2 linked regions of the Pseudosulfitobacter sp. DSM 107133 genome follow. The protein of the gene in region 1 binds, or shares a complex with, the protein of each later gene. Links are inferred from orthologs where the notes say so. Each region holds a gene or a part of one and is shown on either strand. Other genes may lie near its edges.

Region 1 (7,784 bases):
TGATCATCGCTTAGCGTGAGTTCGGAACAGAACAGGACGCGGCATGGCGGACGAAAGCAAAGTACAGATCAAAGGGTTGATCCGGTTTTCCTATCTGTCGGAAAACGGCTTTGCCAATTCCCGTCAGGGCATCGAGAAAACGCGGGCGATGCTTTATGATCCCGACCGGCTGGAGCGCCGGTTCGCATGGTTTGAAAAGCTGGCTTTTCACACGCTGGCCTTGCAGGACGACACCGATTTTTCCGCCGCCATCCTGATCGGAGACAGCTTTCCTGATGCGGCGCGCACACGTCTGGAAAAGCTGGTGGCGGGGTTTGCCCCTGCGCAGATCGTGGCACTGCCGCCGATGACCCATGTACAGGCGGTCAAACAGGCCTATTTCGCGCTGCCCGATGACCCCGATGCCACCCATATCGCCACTTTCCGTCAGGACGACGACGACGGAATGCACCGCACGACCACGGCCCGCATCCGCAAGATGGCCGATGCCTTGCTGGCTGCGCGGTCTGACGATACGCCCTTTGTCATCGGCTTCAATCGCGGGTTCTACCTGAACACAAATGCCGAACCGATGCTGTCCGAACGCTTTGAACGGACCCCGCTGGGGATCGGGTTGACGCTGGTGGCGCGCAAGGGCGATCATGCCACGGTGTTCCGCCGCAACCACCGCCAGTTTACGCAGTTCTATGATTGCTACACCGAAGTCGGCACGCCGATGTTCATCCGCTCGGTGCATCAGGACAACGATTCAGCAGCCGAACCGTCGGGCCGCGAAGGCAGCTTGCGCCCGCGCGGGATTCAGCGCGTCTTGCGCAACGGTTTCGGGCTGACGCCCGAGATGCTGGAAGGCCTTTGATGTCGCCGAATGTCCTGGGCGCGCTGTTGATGATGGCGTCGATGGCCTGTTTCACCTTCAATGACACAGCGGTCAAACTGACCGGCGGGGCGTTGCCACTGGGCCAGTTGCTGACCTTGCGGGGCATCTTTTCGACGCTGCTGATCTTTGCGCTGGCGCGTTATCTGGGTGCATTGCGCTTTGATCTGCGGTGGCGCGACTGGATGCTTGTCGGCATCCGCTCGGCCAGCGAAATCGCGGCGGCCTATTTCTTTATCACGGCGCTGATGAACATGCCGCTGGCGAATGTCTCGGCGATCTTGCAGGCCCTTCCGTTGACCGTGACATTGGGCAGCGCCCTGGTGTTCCGCGAGGCCGTGGGCTGGCGACGGGCCGTCGCCATCGGGGTGGGCTTTGTCGGCATGTTGCTGATCGTGCGGCCGGGGCCCGAGGGGTTCAATGTCTGGTCGCTCTACGGGCTGGCCGCAGTGGTGTCGGTGACGGTGCGCGATCTGGCGACGCGGCGCCTGTCGCCAGACGTGCCGGGCCTGACCGTCACACTCAGCGCGGCGGTGGCGGTGCTGCTGTTCTTTGCGGTTTTCAGTCTGGGCGAGACATGGCAGCCGGTCACACCGCGCCTGTGGGCACTGCTGGTGGCGTCGTCGGTGTTTATCTTTGGCGGTTATTATTTCAGCGTGCAGGTGATGCGCACCGGCGACATCGCCTTTATCGCGCCGTTCCGTTACACGGGGTTGATCTGGGCGCTGGTGCTGGGCTGGCTGGTGTTTGGCGACTGGCCAACACCTTTGACCCTGCTGGGGGCGGGCATCGTGGTGGGCATGGGCCTGTTCACGCTGTACCGCGAACGTCAGTTGCTAGGGTCCAGACCCTAAATCGCTGAATACAACTGCCGGACATGATCGGCGTCGATGTTGAACACGGCGCGCAAATGCGCCTCGCCGTCGGCGTCCAGAAGTTCCAGCGGCACCGGCTTGACGTTCTTCTTCTGGCGGCTGTCGTTAAAATCATTGTGCCCGCGCAGCACCATGTCTTCGTTGGTGATCGTGACTGTTGGCATGTTCTGCGCCACCTTCACATGGGCAAAGTTCATCACGCTTTGAATGATCTTCGGTTTGAACATCAGCGCCAGCCCGGCGGTGGTATAGGGCAGCTTGGTCGCGGTCGCCTCGATGCCCTTGGCGGAGGCGCGGGCGAGAAAGCCCTGGTTGAAATCGATGGCCAGATAGCGGTTCTTGTTCGCCAGCCCTTTGACATCCCGCGCCACCTCGCGCAGGCGTTCGACATAGCGCACGCCCACGGCATCATCGTCGTCCATACGGAATTGCAGGCAATGTTCGCCGTCAAAGGCACGCACCTCGTTGATCGCATCCTGCATGATCTTGCGGTGCCGGCGCGGCGGATAGGCGGCAATGATGGCCTGGGGAATATCGGCCAGCAGGGCCTCCAGCCGTTGCCGGTACAGGTCGGGCAGGCTGTCCCCGATCACTACGAGAAAGGTAAAGTCGGGGTCGGTCTGCGCGCGCAGCGGGGGCAGGGTGATGGTTTCAAAGGTGGCAAAGCGTTCTTCCATCCGCGCGGGGGCATAGAGATAGGCAATCCGCTCTTCCAGCGTGGGGTGATCCACCTGAAAGCCGCCAATTGCAGGGTAGGAAAACCGGCACAGCCCGATCACTTGCATTGCTATGCCCTTTGCTCGATATACCGCCCGACCATGACAAGCCGTGCGCGCCTGCGCAAGGTGCTGCTGTCGGTCGGTGCTGTTGACACCCGCTGCGACTCCCCCTATACGCGCGACATCTCGGTGAGGGAGCGGCCTGCTCTCGTCCCGAAATCAGAATTGAAGTGCTCACGAACCGGTCTCCTATGGACCCGTTCCTCTGGAAACACACCGCAACGTTCGCCTCGGTACGGGAACGTCGCGGTCTTTTCTGCATTCGCGCACCAAGCGCAACGTATACCGCATCTTTCGGGGTGCAACTGAACAGGTCCGTGGACGCGCGGACAATTGAATTGAAACCGCGGGATTTTCCCGCAGCACATGTGTAAGACGGGGAAAAAACCGGAATGCCAACGATCCAACAGCTGATCCGCAAGCCGCGCCAGCCTAAAATCCGACGTTCGAAATCGACGCACCTGCAAGAATGCCCGCAAAAGCGCGGCGTTTGCACACGCGTTTATACAACAACGCCCAAGAAACCGAACTCGGCGATGCGCCGCGTTGCGAAGGTCCGCCTGACCAACGGTTTCGAAGTCATCAGCTACATCCCGGGCGAAGGCCACAACCTTCAGGAGCACTCTGTGGTTCTGATCCGTGGCGGCCGTGTAAAAGACCTTCCCGGTGTCCGTTACCACGTTCTGCGTGGCGTTCTGGACACCCAAGGCGTCAAGGACCGGAAACAACGTCGTTCGAAATACGGCGCGAAACGTCCGAAGTAATGGTTCGCGCTTTTGCCCGCCACGGGTGAAAGCGCACCGGTCTGACCGCGGCCTGGCTGCGGGGCAGATCCAAATTCGCTCTCGCATCTTGCGAAACAAATCAAATTGCTGCCAGCCCGGTCATCATGACAGCTGCGCGGCCACCGTAGAGGGAAGCTGAGGATGTCACGTCGTCACGCTGCTGAAAAACGCGAAGTCCTGCCGGACGCCAAGTATGGCGATAAGGTTCTGACAAAATTCATGAACAACCTGATGCTGGACGGTAAGAAATCGACCGCCGAGCGCATCGTTTACAACGCACTTGAGCGCGTTGAAGGCAAAATCAAACGCGCCCCCGTGGAAGTGTTCCACGAAGCGCTGGAAAACATCAAACCCTCCGTCGAAGTGCGTTCGCGCCGCGTTGGTGGTGCGACATACCAGGTTCCCGTCGAAGTGCGCCCCGAGCGCCGCGAGGCCCTGGCGATCCGCTGGTTGATCAAAGCCAGCCGCGCACGGAACGAAAACACCATGGAAGAGCGCCTTGCAGGCGAGCTGATGGATGCCGTTCAGTCCCGCGGCACCGCGGTGAAAAAGCGCGAAGACACACACAAGATGGCCGACGCCAACAAAGCGTTCAGCCATTATCGTTGGTAATACGTCGGTTCTCCGACGCAATCTCTGAGGAAGCAGCCCAATGGCACGCGATTATCCGCTCGACCGCTACCGCAACTTCGGCATCATGGCACACATTGATGCCGGCAAAACCACCTGTTCGGAACGCATCCTGTTCTATACAGGCAAGTCGCACAACATCGGTGAGGTGCACGACGGCGCCGCAACCATGGACTGGATGGAACAAGAGCAAGAGCGTGGGATCACCATCACCTCGGCTGCGACCACTACGTTCTGGGAACGCACCGAAGACGGTGAGACACCCGACACGCCCAAGCACCGCATGAACATCATCGACACCCCCGGCCACGTTGACTTCACCATTGAAGTCGAACGTTCGCTGGCGGTTCTCGATGGTGCGGTTGCCGTTCTCGACGCCAACGCCGGTGTCGAGCCGCAAACCGAAACCGTGTGGCGTCAGGCCGACCGCTACAAGGTTCCGCGTATCGTGTTCGTCAACAAGATGGACAAGATCGGCGCAGATTTCTTCAACTGCGTGCGCATGATCCAGGACCGCACCGGCGCGACACCGTGCCCGATCCAGATTCCGATCGGTTCCGAGACCGAGCTGGAAGGCATGGTCGACCTGGTCACCATGGAAGAGTGGGTCTGGGAAGGCGAAGATCTGGGCGCAAGCTGGGTCAAGAAGCCGATCCGCGACAGCCTGAAAGATCTGGCTGACGAATGGCGCGCGAAAATGATCGAGATCGCCGTCGAAATGGACGACGACGCGATGGAAGCATATCTGGAAGGCGAAGAGCCCGACGTGCCGACACTGCGCCGCCTGATCCGTGCCGGTACACTGGGGATCAAATTCATCCCCGTTCTGTGTGGTTCCGCGTTCAAGAACAAAGGCGTCCAGCCTCTGCTGAACGCCGTGATCGACTATCTGCCGTCGCCGATGGACGTTGTCGATTACATGGGCTTCAAACCCGGTGACGAAACAGAAACACGTAACATCCCGCGTCGCGCGGATGATGCAATGGCGTTCTCGGCGCTGGCGTTCAAAATCATGAACGACCCCTTCGTCGGCACCCTGACCTTCACACGCATCTACTCGGGCGTGCTGAACAAGGGCGACACGCTGTTGAACTCGACCAAGGGCAACAAAGAACGTGTTGGCCGTATGATGATGATGCACTCGAACGAGCGTGAAGAAATCACCGAAGCGTTCGCGGGCGACATCATCGCGCTGGCCGGTCTGAAGAACACCACAACCGGTGACACGCTTTGCGCCGTCAACGACCCTGTTGTTCTGGAAACGATGACCTTCCCCGATCCCGTGATCGAGATCGCCGTCGAGCCCAAGACCAAAGCCGACCAGGAAAAAATGTCGATGGGCCTGCAACGTCTGGCCGCCGAAGACCCCTCCTTCCGTGTCGAGACCGATATCGAATCCGGTCAGACCATCATGAAAGGCATGGGCGAACTTCACCTGGACATCCTGGTTGACCGTCTCAAGCGTGAATTCAAGGTCGAGGCCAACATCGGTGCGCCGCAGGTGGCCTATCGTGAAACCATCGGTCACGAAGTCGAACACACTTACACCCACAAGAAACAGTCGGGTGGTTCGGGTCAGTTCGCCGAGGTGAAAATGATCATTTCGCCGACAGAGCCGGGCGAAGGCTTCTCGTTCGAAAGCCGCATCGTTGGTGGTTCGGTGCCCAAGGAATACATCCCGGGCGTTGAAAAAGGCATCCGTTCGGTCATGGACAGCGGCCCGTTGGCCGGCTTCCCCGTGATCGACTTCAAGGTTGCGCTGATCGACGGTAAGTTCCACGACGTTGACTCGAGCGTTCTGGCGTTCGAAATCGCGGCGCGGATGTGTATGCGTGAAGGTATGCGCAAAGCCGGTGCGAAGATGCTGGAACCGATCATGAAAGTCGAAGTTGTGACACCGGAAGAATACACCGGCGGCATCATCGGCGACCTGACATCGCGTCGCGGTCAGGTTCAGGGTCAGGATACCCGCGGCAACGCGATTGCGATCGACGCATTCGTGCCGCTGGCCAACATGTTCGGCTACATCAACACCCTGCGTTCGATGTCTTCGGGCCGTGCGAACTTTACCATGCAGTTCGACCACTACGAAGCTGTGCCGCACAACATCTCGGAAGAGATCCAGTCCAAATTCGCGTAACGGGATGGCGGGGGAAACCCCGCCCTACCCAACTTAAGTAGGGCAGGGGTTACCCCGCCTCCCAACCAAGACAAATAGGAGACCTCCCCCATGGGTAAGGCAAAGTTTGAACGTAACAAACCACACGTTAACATCGGCACAATCGGCCACGTTGACCACGGCAAAACCACGCTGACAGCTGCGATCACCAAATACTTTGGTGACTTCAAAGCCTATGACCAGATCGATGGCGCGCCCGAAGAAAAAGCCCGCGGTATCACCATTTCGACCGCCCACGTCGAATATGAAACCGAAAGCCGCCACTACGCGCACGTCGACTGCCCCGGCCACGCCGACTACGTCAAGAACATGATCACCGGTGCTGCGCAGATGGACGGCGCGATCCTGGTTGTGAACGCTGCCGACGGCCCGATGCCGCAAACGCGCGAGCACATCCTGCTGGGCCGCCAGGTGGGCATCCCCTACATGGTTGTCTACATGAACAAAGTGGACCAGGTGGACGACGAAGAACTGCTGGAACTGGTGGAAATGGAAATCCGCGAGCTGCTGTCCTCGTATGAGTACCCCGGCGACGACATTCCGATCATCCCCGGTTCGGCCCTGGCCGCCATGGAAGGCCGCGACCCCGAGATTGGCGAAGAGTCGATCAAGAAGCTGATGGCCGCTGTTGACGAATACATCCCGACACCCGAGCGTGCCGTGGACCAGCCGTTCCTGATGCCCGTCGAAGACGTGTTCTCGATCTCGGGTCGTGGTACCGTTGTGACCGGCCGTATCGAACGTGGCGTGATCAACGTGGGCGACGACATCGAAATCGTCGGCATCCGCGACACCAAGAAAACCACCTGCACAGGCGTGGAAATGTTCCGCAAACTGCTGGATCGTGGTGAAGCCGGCGACAACATCGGCGCCCTGCTGCGCGGCATCGACCGTGAAGGCGTTGAGCGTGGTCAGGTTCTGTGCAAACCCGGTTCGGTGAACCCGCACACCAAGTTCGAAGCCGAAGCCTATATCCTGACCAAGGATGAGGGTGGCCGTCACACGCCGTTCTTCGCGAACTACCGTCCGCAGTTCTACTTCCGCACCACCGACGTGACCGGCACCGTGAACCTGCCCGAAGGCACGGAAATGGTTATGCCCGGCGACAACCTGAAGTTCGACGTCGAGCTGATCGCGCCGATCGCCATGGAGCAGGGCCTGCGCTTTGCGATCCGTGAAGGCGGCCGCACCGTCGGCGCCGGCGTGGTGTCGAAAATCACCGAGTAAGCCGCTTGTGCGGGTCTTCGGACCCGCATGACGCTTCCAAAGAAAAGGCCGCAGCATATGCTGCGGCCTTTTTGTGTTTCGGGGTGTGGCAGGGCCTAGCCGTGCTGTTGCGCTGACAGATGGCGCGCGTATTCCTTTTCCGCCGCCGCCTGGGCAAAGATCGTTTCGCTGTCGATGCGCGACGGGGTCAGTTCGGGGAACAGATCAACCACAGTGCCGGCCCCGGCGCTTTTGATCGGCACCGCTTTGGAATTGCCCGGCTGAAGGCTGTCCGACCACAGGCCATCGCCCAGCACCACGGGGTGACGGTCAAACACCAGATGCACATAGGTCACATCCGAGGCCGCCACGCGGTCGATGCCGTCAAGGTCCACCAGCGCACTGATGGCGACCAATCCTTCGGGCGCGTCTTCGGGCTGGTCGGTCGTTTTGGCC
Region 2 (7,942 bases), 1.5 Mb from region 1 along the record:
CCGTTTCTTCCTGCGTTCGGCCGAATACCAGCACAAGGAAGCCATCGCCCTGTCCGAAGGTGTGGCGAACGACGGCGTCGAAGTGATGCAGCTGCCCCAGGACGTGCTGGACATGCTGGCCGCCGCTTCGGCCCAGATCCTCGAGGAAGAGGGTCAGAAGGGCGAGAAAGCCGCCAAGGCCGCCGACATCTACCGCGGTCTGATGAAAGACCTCGGCTACGCCTGAAGCATCTGATTCACCGCGTCCAAAGCGGCGCGGTGAACAGGCCTTGATAACGCCTGCGCAGCCCATTCGGGAGCCGCGCAGGCGCTTTGCCCTCATTCAGGAGACAGTGACATGTTTCAACTGGCCCGCGCCGTGACGCGCGTGAACAGGTTTATCGGGAAATGGGTCTCGCTGGCCGTTCTGGTGATCTTTGCCCTGCTGCTGGCCGATGTGGTCATGCGCTATCTGGTCGGAAGTCCGGCAATCTGGACAGCCGAGCTGGCTGTGCTGATCTTTGGCGTCTATGCCGTTATCGGCGGGGGCTATCTGCTGACCGAGCGGGGGCATGTGAACGTCGACATCATCTATGGCGCGCAAAGCCTGCGCCGCCGCGCGATGCTGGACATTCTGACATGGCCGCTGTTTGCGCTCTTTGTCGGTGTGCTGCTGTGGCAGGGCTATGACATCGCCGCCGAGTCACTGGAGGACTGGGAGCGGTCACAGTCCATGTGGAAAGCGCCCCTGTGGCCGACCAAGATCATGATCCCCGTCGCGGCTGCCCTGCTGTTGTTGCAGGGGGTGATCCGCCTGTGGGCGGACGTGCGCGTGGTCATGGGCCTGCCCGTGCCGGACGACGTATTCGGCAAACCGGGCGCACCCGAAACCGACAACACAACAGAACCTTCCAAGGAGATGCAGCAATGAGCGTCGAACTTCTGACCCTGCTGTTCTTTGGCAGCCTGCTGGTCTTTCTTTTGCTCGGCACCCCGTTGGCCTTTGTGCTGGGCGGTGTGTCGGTGGTGTTCCTCTATTTCGAGATGGGCGGCATCGGGTTTTACCTGCTGGCCTCCAAGATGTGGGAGACGATGCAAAACCCCACGCTGATGGCGATTCCGCTGTTTGTCTTTATGGCGATCCTGCTGGAAAAGTCGGGGGTTGCGAATGATCTTTACGATATGATGCACCAATGGTGGGGCGGCCTGCGCGGCGGTCTGGCCATTGGCACGGTTCTGATCTGCGTGATCTTTGCGGCCATGTCGGGCATTTCCGGTGCCGCCGTTGTGACCATGGGCACCATTGCCCTGCCCAAGATGCTGGAACGGGGGTACGACAAGAAGCTGGCGCTGGGGGCGATCAACGCAGGCGGGGGCTGGGGCATCCTGATCCCGCCGTCGATCCTGATGGTGCTGTACGCACTGCTGACCGAGGTGTCGGTGGGCCGTCTGTTCGCCGCAGGTGTCGGCCCCGGCCTGACGCTGTTCGTGCTGGTGTCGCTCTATGTCGGCGGGCGCTGCTGGTTGCAGCCGGATCTGGGTCCGGCCTTGCCCCCCGAGGAACGCGCGGACTGGGGGCAGAAATTCCGGTCGTTGCGTGCGGTGATCCTGCCGATCCTGATCGTGACCATCGTTCTGGGTGCGATCTTTGGCGGCTTTGCCACCGCGACCGAGGCCGCGGCCATCGGTGTGTTCGGCGCGCTGTTCGCCACGGGCGTGAACGGGCAACTGTCGTGGAAAGTGATCCACGAGGCGTCGATTGCCACGATGAAGCTGACGGCGCTGATCATCTGGATTCTGTTTGCGGCCCACGCGTTCTCCACCGCCTACACGGCACTGGGGGCACAAAGCCTGATCAGCGACCTTATGGCCTATATCCCCGGCGGTCGCTGGGGGGCGTTGGCGTTCATGCTGATGGTGCTGTTCTTTTTTGGAATGGTGCTGGACCCCGTTGGCATCATGCTGATCACGCTGCCGGTGTTCCTGCCGGTGGTGCAACAGGCAGGGTTCGACCCGATCTGGTTCGGCATCCTGTTCATCATCATGATGGAGGTCGGGTATATGACGCCGCCCTTCGGCTTTAACCTGTTCTACCTCAAAGGGGTGGCACCGCCGGATGTGACCATGGGCGATATCTATGCCTCGGTCATTCCCTATGTGATCGTGACCTTGATCGGCGTGTTGCTGATCATCCTGTTCCCCGGCATCGCGCTGTATCTGCCAAACCTGTTCTACAACTGATCAGACGGCAAAGCCTGCCAATCAAACCAAATGAATCCGCGCAGCCCTGACGGGCTTGCGCGGATTTGCACCTTGAACCCCTTGCGCCCGGTCCGTAGGGCCAATAGAACGGCGCAAATTTTGCCAAGCGCTCCACATGGGGCGCGTTTACGCTATGGAGCACACATGCAGGTCACCGAGACGCTGAACGAAGGTTTGAAACGCGGCTATGCCATCACCGTCACTGCGGCTGAGATCGAAGCCAAAGTGAACGAGAAGCTGGCCGAGGCGCAGCCCGAAGTTGAAATGAAGGGCTTTCGCAAAGGCAAGGTTCCGATGGCGCTGCTGAAAAAGCAGTTTGGCCCCCGCATCATGGGCGAAGTCATGCAGGAAAGCATCGACGGCGCGATGAGCAAACATTTCGAAGACAGCGGCGACCGCCCCGCCATGCAGCCCGAGGTCAAGATGACCAACGAGGACTGGAAAGAAGGCGACGACGTCAACGTCGACATGTCCTATGAAAAACTGCCCGAGATCCCCGAAGTGGACCTGAGCACGATCACGCTGGAAAAGCTGGTTGTGAAATCGGACGACGCCGCCGTGGAAGAGGCCTTGGGCAACCTGGCCGAAACCGCACAGGATTTCGCGGACCGCAAGAAAGGCTCCAAAGCCAAGGACGGCGATCAGGTTGTGATGGATTTCGTCGGCAAGGTTGACGGCGAAGCGTTTGAAGGCGGCTCTGCCGAAGATTATCCGCTGGTTCTGGGCTCGAACAGCTTTATCCCCGGTTTCGAGGATCAGCTGGTTGGCGTGAAAGAAGGCGAAGAAAAAGCCGTGACGGTGTCCTTCCCCGACGATTACCAGGCCGAAAACCTGGCGGGCAAAGAAGCTGTGTTCGATTGCACCATCAAAGCGGTGAAAGAGCCCAAAGCGGCAGAGATCAACGACGAGCTGGCCAAGAAGTTCGGTGCTGAAGATCTGGCCGCGCTGAAAGGTCAGATCGGTGAGCGTCTGGAAGCCGAATACGCCGGTGCTGCCCGCGCCGTGATGAAACGCGGCCTGCTGGACGCGCTGGACAAAGCCGTCAGCTTTGAGCTGCCCCCGTCGCTGGTCGACGCCGAAGCAGGCCAGATCGCCCACCAGCTGTGGCACGAGGAAAACCCTGACGTTCAGGGCCACGATCACCCCGACGTGACACCCACGGACGAGCACAAGACACTGGCCGAGCGCCGCGTGCGTCTGGGCCTGTTGCTGGCCGAACTGGGTCAAAAGGCCGAGGTCGAAGTGACCGACGCCGAGATGAGCCAGGCCGTCATGAACCAGGCGCGTCAGTACCCCGGTCAGGAACGCCAGTTCTTTGAATTCGTGCAGCAGAACCCGCAGATGCAGCAACAGCTGCGCGCGCCGCTGTTCGAAGACAAGGTTGTGGACTACGTCTTTGACAAGGCGACCGTCACCGAGAAAGAAATCTCGAAAGACGAGCTGCAAAAAGCCGTCGAGGCGCTGGAAGACGAATAAGTCTTTTTTCAGCCTTCGGGTCTGGAATTGGAAAAGGCCGCCTTTCGGGGCGGCCTTTTTCGTTTTGTGTGTCTTGTCATAGAGCGCAGCGTCGGCCCGTCCGGGGGGGGCGAACGTCGCGCAATCGCGATCCGATTTTACTGATCCTTAAAACCAGCGTGGACCGATTGGATCCGCTATTTGCCCTCAATGGTTAGCAGGCTGGAGAATTGGACATGGGACCAGGCCAGACTGAGCTTGTAGCTCTTGAGCGCAGATGCGGGCAGCGTCAGCTGATCCTGTCGCGCCATTTCGGACAGCGCGCGGTTCAACTTGCGCAATTCGGTCATCATATGGCGGGCCGTATCGTCCGATATCCGGCGTGACTGGGTCAGGAAGGCGGCGGCCTCGGTATCCGGCGCCAGAAAAACCTGACGGACAAAGTCGAGGTTGATCTTCATCAGGGCACGGTGCAACGGCCCGTCGCGCCTGAACTGGATCGGGTGGTCCAAAAGCAGACGGATGCGTCCGGTTGCCTGCACTTCAGCAAGCCCGAGCCGTTCAAGTTGCTGCCCCATCCTGAGCGTATCGCCCGGCTCCAGCTTGAACTGTCGCGCGATTTCTTCGACGGGCATGCCATCGTGCAGCAGAATGAAGAAGTTGAACAGCGAGGGATCACCGGCCAGTTGCGCCTCGATACGGTCCCCGAGCATGACCGGCGTGACCGTCGTGCGTTTGGCCTGTGCCACCACGTCTTCCAGCGACAATCCCAGCGCATCGCAGATTTCGACGATCCTGCTTAGCTTGTCGTCGCGTGCGGCAAACACGCGTTTGATCGTCGGCTCGGACGTATCAAGCCTGCGGGCAAGCTCTGCATAGGTGATCTTGCGTGCCCGCAACACCGTCTTGAGTGTTTCGAAAATCCTGGCTTGCACGGCGGCCTCTCTGATGCTGCTTTCCACAATTTGGTATCGGAAGTTGATACCGGAAAGTTAAATATTCTCTGTTTCGATCATTATCAGTAACTCAACTCAGGTCAAATGAGGATTTGGATATGATCAAGAAAACGATGTTGGCAGGGCTGGCTCTGCTCCTGAACACAAGCGCCGTACTGGCGGATGAAAACTGGACTGCGGGCGGTTTCGACATGCCGGAATCGGCTCTGTTCGATACGGCGCGAAACCGGATCATTCTCAGCACCATCATCGGCAATCCGGGTGCTGCCGACGGGCAGGGCAGCCTTGTACTTTTGTCACCGGAGGGTGACGTGATCGACGCCAATTGGGCGGAGGGGCTGGACGCACCGAAAGGAATGGCAATCGTAGGTGACATGTTGCTGGTCGCCGATCTGACCCGACTGCACGAGGTCGACCTTGCGACAGGAGAAATCCGCCGGTCCATTGCCATGCCCGAGGCCGTTTTTCTCAATGACGTCACTTCCGACGGAGAGGTCGCCTTTGTGAGCGACATGATGACGGACAGCCTGTGGCGCTACGCTGATGGTGCGTTCACCCTCTGGCTCAGTGACCCGCAGCTTGCCCACCCCAACGGCGTTTTCCTCGATGGCGACCGTTTGCTTGTCGGGTCGTGGGGCGCTGGCTTGCGCGACGATTTCACAACAGAAACGCCCGGGTCGCTTCTGTCCGTCTCGTTGGACACAAAGGAGATCAGCGTCATCGCTCCGGAAATCGGCAACATCGACGGTATTACCCGGATCGACGACGCAATCCTCGTGAGCGATTGGGTGACGGGCGGGCTGTTCGAGATCGGGCGTGACGGCGCGGCACAGCTGACGGCCCAATTTGCGCCGGGACTTGCCGATATTTCTTCTGATGGAAGCACTCTCTACCTGCCAATGATGCTCGATGGCACGTTGATTTCTTGGGACTATCCATGAACGGGGTGCTGGCACCCAAGGGGCCAGCACCAATAATTCAAAATCAGGAAAATCTGTTATGAACGATACATATGCGCGTGGTCGCGAATTGGCCGAAGCCCTCAACCCCGGAATGGAGCAGGCCCTTGAAGAACGCTACGGTGCCCTGCTGCCAGGTATGCCGCAAAGCGTTGTGGATTTTGCCTATGGTCAACAATATTGCCGTCCGGGTCTTGCCCTGCGCGACCGTTACCTCGCAACCATTGCAGCGCTGACAGCCCTTGGGGGTCAGACGGCACCACAGCTTAGGATCAATATTTCTGCGGGTTTGAAAGCTGGCTTGACCGAAACGGAAATCGCGGAAGTGATTTGGCAGATGTCGCTTTATGGCGGGTTTCCCGCAGCCATCAACGCTTTGAATGTGGCACTGGATGTTTTTGCGCCAGAGAGATGACACATGAATGGATCATGACCGCTGGCCAGACCTGTAGCAGCGAAAACTGACCTTCCGAGCGGCGGGTGTTCGCTTTGCGAACACCCAAGGGCCGACGGTGTTGCGCACCTTGCTTGCGGGCCGGTTTTTTGCTTCAGCCCTTGCGCAGGCCGGTTTCCACCAACATTCCGCGCTTCTTGGCCTCGTAGTAATAGCCGCGCGCATACCAGTGGATCGCGGTGCTCATGTCGCCGTCGGACAACAGCCACGCGCCGCGCAGGTATTTCACGCCGTATTTCAGGTTGGTTTCGGCATCCAGCAGATCCGAGGCCGACCCACTGTGACCCATGCTGCGGGCTGTGGCAGGCAGGATTTGCAACAGGCCGTAATAGGGGCCGTTTCGCGCCGATGGGTTGTGGGTGCTTTCGCGGATGGCAAGGCGGTGGACCAAGGGACGCGGGACTTCGTAGGTGTCGGCGTACTGGTTGATCAGGCGACGCAGCTGGGGCGTCTCGTTCGGGTACAGCGGCGGTTCCATGAAACCGGGGCCTTGGGGCTGCGAAGGGGCCGCGCTGCAAGCAGACAGGGCAGGGGCGCAGGCCAGCATCAGCAGGGCAGTGCGGCGCGTGAGTGATGGCATATCTCTACCGGAAACAGTGAATATGCTGGTGATGTAGACGCGTCTGGGTGATTCCGGCCAGAGACCTTGCCTGACATGGGCGCGAACACGCCGATGTGAGCCGTGGTGAGCGCCAAGGCGCTGGTGCCTGAGGACAGGCGAACGCTGCGCGTTCTTGATCCGATGCACTGCGCGTTCTGAATTCTATCAGGGCACCGTATCGTGCGGTTTTGCCCCAAGCGACAGGTATTTTTCCGCATAGCGGCCCTTGCGCACAGTTTGTGGCAATGTCGGAAGAGCGGACGGAGCTGCCGTTTGTAATGGAGTGCGAAGCCGCGCATCGTCGGGCCGTGGCGCGGCGATCCGACCTCAGTGACTGGCAGTTTATGGCAGCCAAGCACATCCTAACTACCTGTCAGGCACTACAGAAGCCAAATCGCCGTGCCGGCGGACGGCCCGTCATGTCGAAGACATGCCTGAGGCATGATGCGCGGCGGCCTGCGGCCTTGTCTCAGACTTTCCGTGGCTCTTCTGCGAAGGTGGAGCCGATGCCAGCCACCTTTTGGATCGCAGGCACCGGCGACGGGTGGATCGTCTGCGGCCAGGTCTTCGAGGACCGTAATCAAGTGAGATCGCCCGTCGTCTTCGCATGAGGCCTGAACGGATACGCAGCAGCTCACAGGCTCTGCACGACAAGCAAAGGACATGACGAAGATGATCAACGATACCATCGGCATCGACATCTCGAAAGCGCATCTTGACGCGCACCGGCTCAGCACCGCAACCCACGCCCGGTTCGACAATACCGCGACAGGCCTGCGCGCCTTCGAGCGCTGGTTGGGGCAGACAACGCCGGAGCGCGTGGTCTTCGAGCCCACCGGCCCCTACCACCGACGCCTCGAGAGCCACTTCTCAGGCCGCCTGCCGCTCGTCAAGGTGAACCCGCTGCAGGCCCGCCGCTTCGCGCAGGCCCACGGCACACGCGCTAAGACCGACGCGGTCGATGCCCGCATGCTCGCGCTCATGGGGCGCGCGCTGGAGCTGGTTCCGGACCAGCCAACCGACCCCAAACAGCGTGAAATCAAGGAGTTGCATGTCGCCCGCACCGGGCTGGTGCGGGATCGTACCGCGCTGATGAACCGCCTTGGCACGCAACAGCTCGACGTGACCCGCCGCCTGACCCGGGCACGCCTGCGTCAGGTCAACCACCAGATCGACAGGCTTAACGCCGAAATCGAACGGCGAAACCGCGATTGCCCGGAACGCGCCAGGGCAATCGGCATTCTCACCTCGATCCCCGGGATCGGTGCCATCACCG

What was found.
Region 2: the proteins of rpsG (region 1) and tig are in contact, whole or in part, in a crystal structure (PDB 3GTY), measured with the Thermotoga maritima proteins. The link is inferred for Pseudosulfitobacter sp. DSM 107133 from one-to-one orthologs. Residues at the interface, in WP_004081843.1 of Thermotoga maritima: Lys34, Lys52, Lys55, Glu59, Arg62, Gln63, Glu66, Asn67, Lys69, Val71, Arg95, Ala109, Lys110, Lys111, Gly112, Arg113, Pro114, Glu117, Glu121, Ile124, Ala125, Tyr127, Asn128, Asn129, Thr130, Gly131, Lys135, Asp139, Arg142, Met143; in WP_004081061.1 of Thermotoga maritima: Glu122, Val124, Val129, Leu130, Tyr133, Glu188, Gly259, Ile262, Tyr263, Glu266, Ser270, Glu273, Gln274, Glu277, Arg308, Gln311, Ile312, Ser315, Tyr316, Glu325, Arg329, Arg336, Leu363, Phe366, Trp367, Arg373, Leu377, Arg381, Leu384, Glu387.

The regions. Positions count from the first base shown.
Region 1 is NZ_CP085154.1:3,066,946-3,074,729, reverse strand. What follows is about bases 2,383-5,189. They hold rpsG (30S ribosomal protein S7), read left to right. Parts: upstream 2,383-3,454; coding sequence 3,455-3,925; downstream 3,926-5,189. Other genes in these bases: fusA (elongation factor G), read left to right, coding at 3,966-5,189; rpsL (30S ribosomal protein S12), read left to right, coding at 2,921-3,292; DSM107133_RS15275 (putative rhamnosyl transferase), read right to left, coding at 2,383-2,534. In the rest of the region: DSM107133_RS15285 (glycosyltransferase), read left to right, coding at 44-856; DSM107133_RS15280 (DMT family transporter), read left to right, coding at 856-1,728; more of DSM107133_RS15275, read right to left, coding at 1,725-2,382; more of fusA, read left to right, coding at 5,190-6,083; tuf (elongation factor Tu), read left to right, coding at 6,174-7,349; DSM107133_RS15250 (Hint domain-containing protein), read right to left, coding at 7,445-7,784.
Region 2 is NZ_CP085154.1:1,555,605-1,563,546, forward strand. Bases 1,587-4,551 are described here. They hold tig (trigger factor), read left to right. Parts: upstream 1,587-2,385; coding sequence 2,386-3,717; downstream 3,718-4,551. Other genes in these bases: DSM107133_RS07660 (TRAP transporter large permease subunit), read left to right, coding at 1,587-2,220; DSM107133_RS07670 (helix-turn-helix transcriptional regulator), read right to left, coding at 3,894-4,551. Outside these bases: TRAP transporter substrate-binding protein DctP, read left to right, coding at 1-226; DSM107133_RS07655 (TRAP transporter small permease subunit), read left to right, coding at 338-910; more of DSM107133_RS07660, read left to right, coding at 907-1,586; more of DSM107133_RS07670, read right to left, coding at 4,552-4,658; DSM107133_RS07675 (ATP/GTP-binding protein), read left to right, coding at 4,751-5,593; DSM107133_RS07680 (carboxymuconolactone decarboxylase family protein), read left to right, coding at 5,652-6,026; DSM107133_RS07685 (lytic transglycosylase domain-containing protein), read right to left, coding at 6,160-6,612; DSM107133_RS07690 (IS110 family transposase), read left to right, coding at 7,330-7,942. UniProt on the Bacillus subtilis protein: Involved in protein export. Acts as a chaperone by maintaining the newly synthesized protein in an open conformation. Functions as a peptidyl-prolyl cis-trans isomerase.